DNA from 2 places in the Serratia sp. HNCC26DJ206 genome. Region 1 is predicted to be linked to the other one. Evidence: predicted binding sites of a transcription regulator. Region 1 holds the regulator's gene; the other holds the start of a gene.

The links. The regulator CRP, encoded in region 1, controls carbon source genes, mostly activating them, when cyclic AMP is high. The targets are predictions, from matches to a motif close to ATGTGANNNNNNTCACAT.
Region 2: the regulator CRP is predicted to act here: its motif matches at 1,843-1,860, upstream of deoC (deoxyribose-phosphate aldolase).

Annotation. Positions count from the first base shown of each region.
Region 1 covers NZ_JBXUGP010000034.1:35,258-38,393, reverse strand. Annotated here, with positions in the region: gene AC2A1E_RS20105 (LysR substrate-binding domain-containing protein) at 45-953, shown strand; gene AC2A1E_RS20100 (OsmC family protein) at 956-1,363, opposite strand; gene crp (cAMP-activated global transcriptional regulator CRP) at 1,745-2,377, shown strand; gene AC2A1E_RS20090 (YccS/YhfK family putative transporter) at 2,433-3,136, shown strand, end outside.
Region 2 covers NZ_JBXUGP010000009.1:137,482-140,617, forward strand. Annotated here, with positions in the region: gene eco (serine protease inhibitor ecotin) at 1-150, opposite strand, end outside; gene AC2A1E_RS08195 (phosphatase PAP2 family protein) at 321-1,079, shown strand; gene ybjG (undecaprenyl-diphosphate phosphatase) at 1,089-1,694, shown strand; gene deoC (deoxyribose-phosphate aldolase) at 1,895-2,575, shown strand; gene deoR (DNA-binding transcriptional repressor DeoR) at 2,659-3,136, shown strand, end outside.

The sequences.
Region 1 (3,136 bases):
GGCAAAGTGAAATTATCGTTTTAAGCGATGAAGGAGGGGCATAAATGCGCCAATTACCAAAGTTGCAGCAGCTAAAAGCCTTTCAGCAAGTGATACGCTGCGGCAGTATTCGTGGCGCTGCGCGCGCCTTGGCACAGTCTCAACCGGCGGTCAGCCGCTCTATCCAAGAACTGGAACAGACGCTGAAAACCCAGTTGATCGTGCGCAGCAGCAAGGGGATGACGCTGACCGAAACCGGCCATACTTTTGCTGTGCGAATGCAATTAGTGATTGAGGAATTACAGCGCGCCACCGAGGAGATCCAACAGTTGAACCAGCATTCGCAGGGCAGCGTGGCGATCGGTTGTTCCTCGCTACTGGCCGTGACGGTACTCCCAGAACTGGTCGATCTCTTCAAGGCCTCCGCCCCGCAGGCCAATCTGCTGATCCGTGAGGCACAGATCTCCACGCTGTTGCCAGCGTTGCACACGGGCCTGTTGGATTTGGCCATCGGCACGGTGATCCCGGACATGCCATTGCAAGACTTGATCTGTACCCCGCTGTTCAAAGCCCCGTTTTGCATTATTGCGCGCCGAGGACACCCTCTGGCACAGGCAACATCACTGGATCAACTGCACGGAGCCAAATGGCTGCTGCCAGAAACCGACATGGGTTATTACCAGCAACTGCAAACGGTGCTCGGCAGCTTTTATCAGCAATTAACCAATAAGCCCATTCGTTCAGATTCGGCGGTATGTGGATTGAATATGGTGTTGGAGGCGGATTATTTGACCATTGTTGCGCGGGCGATGAACACGCCTTTCCATTTGCAGCAAAAACTGGTGACGTTGCCGATCGACAACCTGCCGCAGGCGCAGTACTGTGTGCTGCACTTACAAAAATCGCCGCTAACCATCACGGCGCGGCGATTTCTGCATTTATTGAGCAACCACTGCCACAGTTACCGCTGGTAGCTTCAGGCCACTTCACAGATTTCAAAGCTGTGGGTGACGCTGGCAGCTTTGCTCAGCATCAGCGAGACCGAGCAATACTTCTCGGCAGACAGGTTAACCGCACGCTCAACAATCTTGTCGCTCAGCCCTTTGCCGGTGACGATAAAATGCAGGTTGATATGGGTAAACAGACGCGGTGCTTCTTCACGGCGCTCCGAGGTCAGTTTTACCTCGCAGTCACGGACATCGTTACGGCCCTTCAGTAGAATCGACATCACATCAATGGCGCTACAACCGCCAACCGACATTAAGACCATTTCCATCGGGCTTGGCGCTTTATCGCCCGCGTTACCGTCCATTAATACCTGATGGCCGGACGCAGACTCGCCCAAGAATGTCAGTCCTTCTACCCACTTAACTCTTGCCTGCATTTTGTACACTCCAGTTAATTTCTCAAAATCAGGGTACGCTTTCGCATAGAAACTGGCAACGGAACCTGATGCTAATCATACTGAAGCGAGACAACACAAGACACCCGCCTCACTCTGTGCTACAAACAGAGCCGCAAGAACTCTTTCCAGGTCACCGATTTCAGGGAATGTCCGAGGAAAGGACCCTATATTGGTATGTTAACAGAATGTAGCTTGCAGCACTTGGCGCAAGTTAATATGCTAGGGTACAAGCGTATTTCTATAACATGCCTCAAAACCTGTTGATAGCCACTCTATAAAACACCGGGCTATAAGCACGTTTTACAGGGAACTCTGACCCCTGTGATACAAGGCAGCGATAACAACAGAGGATAACAGCGAATGGTTCTCGGCAAACCGCAAACAGACCCGACTCTCGAATGGTTCCTGTCTCATTGCCATATCCACAAATATCCATCAAAGAGTACGCTGATTCACCAAGGTGAAAAGGCCGAAACGCTCTACTACATCGTGAAAGGCTCCGTGGCGGTGCTGATCAAGGATGAAGAAGGCAAAGAGATGATTCTGTCCTACCTCAACCAGGGGGATTTCATCGGCGAGCTTGGATTATTTGAAGAAGGCCAGGAGCGCAGTGCCTGGGTTAGAGCGAAAACAGCCTGTGAAGTGGCTGAAATTTCCTATAAGAAATTCCGCCAGTTGATTCAGGTTAACCCGGATATCCTGATGCGCCTGTCTGCGCAGATGGCAAACCGCCTGCAAATCACCTCAGAGAAAGTGGGTAACCTCGCCTTCCTTGACGTTACCGGCCGCATTGCACAAACCCTGCTGAACCTGGCAAAACAGCCCGACGCCATGACTCACCCGGATGGCATGCAAATCAAGATTACCCGCCAGGAAATTGGTCAAATCGTCGGTTGCTCACGTGAAACCGTCGGTCGTATTCTGAAAATGCTCGAAGATCAAAACCTGATTTCTGCCCACGGCAAAACTATTGTCGTTTACGGCACGCGTTAATTATTGAAGAAACGGCGTAGCGATACGCCGTTTTTTTTAACTTCCCCCATTCATCATGTGGCGGCGCCTGATCTACCACCCGGAAGTCAACTATGCACTGCGGCAAACGCTGGTGCTGTGCCTGCCGGTGGTTTTCTTCCTGCTGATGGGCAACCTGCAACTCGGCCTGCTGTTCTCTCTGGTACCTGCCTGCTGCAACATCGCCGGGTTGGATACGCCGCACAAACGCTTTTTCAAACGTCTGGCCGTTGGCGGTTCCCTGTTTGCTCTCAGCAGTTTGCTGCTGCAACAGGCGCTGCTGTGGCATATCCCGTTACCCTTACTGATGCTGGCGATGGCGCTGTTGCTGGGCGTCAGCGGTGAAATCAGCCCGCTGCACGCACGTCTGCTGCCCGCCGCGCTGGTCGCTGCCATCTTTTCTCTCAGCATGGCCGGACACGTGCCGATCTGGCATGCGCCGCTGCTGTATCTGGTCGGCACCGCCTGGTACGGGCTGTTCACCTGGTTCTGGTTCAAACTGTGGAAAGAGCAACCGATGCGCGAATCCCTGAGCCAGCTCTATATCCAGTTGGCAGACTATTTCGAAGCCAAATATTCGCTGCTGACCCAGCACATCGATCCAGAAACCGCACTGCCGCCGCTGCTGCAACGCCAGCAGAAAGTGATGGATCTGATCAGCCTGTTATATCAGCAGTTAAACTTCCTGCCCCATGCCAATAACCAAGAGCAAAAACGCCTGCAACGCACTTTCCAGGTGGC
Region 2 (3,136 bases), on a different contig from region 1:
GCTCATCCCCTTCTCTGCTTTTGGGAATGGCGCGACCTTTTCCAACGGTTGCAGGCTGAGATCGCCATTTTCGCTGGCTGCTGTTGCGGCAACCGCGCTGGCAGAGGCCACCATCAGCAGGCTGGCAAACGCAAAAGAAAGCTTGTTCATTTTTTATCCCTATGATTCATGGCGTAATATTGAAGTACGTTAGCACGATATACAGATCCTGATTATAGGTTAAATCTGGATATCCTCCCGTTTTGCCAAGATCGCGCGTCATAACTCACTAAGGTTTTCTTAAGCCGGAATTATTACAGTAGTATTATTCTTTACCGCCAATGAGCTACCGCGTGAACACGTCGAAATCATCAGAACCTTCATTAAATCAATCCTCAACAGCTATGCAAATTAAGAGTGATGTCCTTTACTCCCTGCCAACATCCTTTTACCGTTGGCAGGTTTTTGGCTTGCTTGTGGCCGGAATGGTATTGATCTGGTTATCACGTAATGAGCAGTTGGACTGGGCGCTCAGTAATTACTGGTATGACGCCGCAAGCCACCGTTTTCCTTGGCAGAACAACTACTGGTTGGATCTGATCAATCATCGGCTCTTGAAGATCGGGGTTATCACCGGTGCAGTGCTCGCGCTTTTTTGGGGTATTTACCGCCGCAATACGCGTTTGATCGTCACTATGTTATTGGTTGGTGTCGGGCCATTGGTTGTCGGTATGTTGAAAGCGGTCAGTGCCCATTCCTGCCCGTGGGATCTGCTGGAATACGGTGGCAAAGCCATGTCGTTTCCGCTGTTTGGCACTACACCCGCGTTTCCAGGACCAGGCCGTTGTTTTCCCGGTGGTCATGCCTCCAGTGGTTTTGCCCTGATGGCGCTGTTCTTTCTGTTTTATCCGCAACGTCCGCGCCTCGCTTACTGGTGCTGGTTGGGCGGTATCGCCTGCGGCATGCTGATGGGGTTTGGTCAGATCATGCGCGGAGCTCATTTTCTTTCCCATAACCTGTGGGCTGGGTGGTGGGTCTGGTTCAGCCAACTGGCTGTTTATTGGTGGGTTAGCGGCTATTTCAGCCGTAAGACGAGGTAAGACATCATGATGGATCAATTGAACTACTTTCTTTTCGCCTGGATCAATGCCACTCCGGCCAGCCCGGAATGGTTGATCGATCTTGCTACATTTTTTGCACGGGATCTGATCGCCATTATCCCGTTACTGATTGTCGCTATGTGGTTCTGGGGGCCGCAGCAGCAATTGCATTCACAGCGAGAAGTGGTGGCCAAGGCGACAATTGCTCTGTTATTTGCCATGAGTGCCTCTGCCTCTATTGGTATGTTACTGCCACACGAACGGCCATTTGTGGTCGGTGTTGGCTATACCTTCTTGACGCACGCGCCAGACAGTTCTTTCCCCAGCGATCATGGCACCGCCATCTTCACTTTCGCGCTGGCGTTCCTGTGCTGGCACCGTACCTGGTCCGGTATTCTGCTGATGATTGCTGCGGTAGCCATTGCCTGGTCACGCGTATTCCTTGGCGTTCATTGGCCGTTGGATATGGTTGGTGGCTTCCTGGTGGGGCTTGTGGGCTGCCTGTTCGCACAGCTGGTATGGAATCTGTTTGGTGAGGCGATCGCTAACCTGCTGACACGCCTGTATCGCTTTCTGTTTGCTTTCCCGATCAGCAAAGGATGGGTGAAAGAGTAATACCTCCACAGGCAGGGGCCACTTGCCTCTGCCTGTCTCCGCTTTATCTCTCTCAGCGTGAGTGCAGGGCTGATGTTATTTAAATAACATTGGTGAGCTATCACCTCTCTAAATCCCAGTAACAGCAGCTATCAATCAGCAAAGCTGAATGTTAGGATAATCACATTCAGCTATACGTTAACGACCTCAGAGGGATCACTATGACCACCGAACAGATTGACTATGCCCACTATATCGACCACACCCTTTTGGCGATGGATGCCACCGAAAGCCAAATAGCCAAACTGTGCGAAGAAGCACAATTACATAACTTTTATGCCGTGTGCGTAAACTCCGGTTATGTTCCGCTGGCGGCGCACCTGTTGCAGGAAAGCGAAGTGAAAGTCTGCTCAGTCATCGGCTTCCCGCTGGGTGCAGGTCTGACCGTCGCCAAGGCGTTCGAGGCCAAAGCGGCCATCGCAGCAGGCGCTCAGGAGATCGATATGGTCATCAACGTCGGTTGGTTGAAAAGCGGCCTGCTGGACGACGTACAAGCCGATATCGCCGCAGTGCGCGAGGTTTGTGCGGCAATTCCGTTAAAGGTTATCTTGGAAACCTGCCTACTCAGCGATGCGCAAATCACGCAAGTCTGTGAGATGTGCCGCGAACTCGATGTTGCTTTCGTTAAAACTTCTACGGGCTTCAGCACCGGCGGTGCACGCGAAGAGCACGTCAAACTGATGCGTGCCACCGTTGGCAGTGAGATGGGCGTGAAGGCCTCCGGAGCGGTCCGTGACCGTGCCACCGCCGGGAAAATGATCGCCGCTGGCGCTACACGCATCGGCACCAGCTCAGGCGTGGCAATCGTATCAGGCGACAGCGCCGTAGCCGGTAGTTACTGAATATCGACACCGAGATTGATGCGGGGTAGCGCTGCTCGTGCGCCCCGCATTGGGGTGTGGAATGCTTAGCAACAGGAGAACAGATGGAAAAGCGGCGTGAAGATCGTATCAATCGGTTAATTCAGGCATTAAAGCGTTCCGACAAGATCCATCTAAAAGAGGCTGCCGCGCTGTTAGGCGTCTCGGAAATGACCATTCGCCGCGATCTCAATGCCGAGCCTGCCGCCGTAGTTTTGCTTGGCGGTTACGTGGTAGCGGAACCGCGCAGCCATGGCGTAACCCACTATTTTGTCTCTGACCAACAGGCTAAGCAGGTAGCTGAGAAACAGCGCATCGGCATGCTGGCCGCGCCGTTGATCAATAAAAACGATACGGTATTTTTTGACTGTGGCACGACTACGCCAGCCATCATTAACGCGATTGCGGACGACCTGGCCTTCACCGCCGTATGCCATTCACTTAATACCTTTTTGGTATTGCAGGCTAAACCCAACTGCAAGGTGATCCTGTGTGGCGGCGAGTTCAAGCCGAACAACGCCATTTTTGCCACGGTTGGCCAGC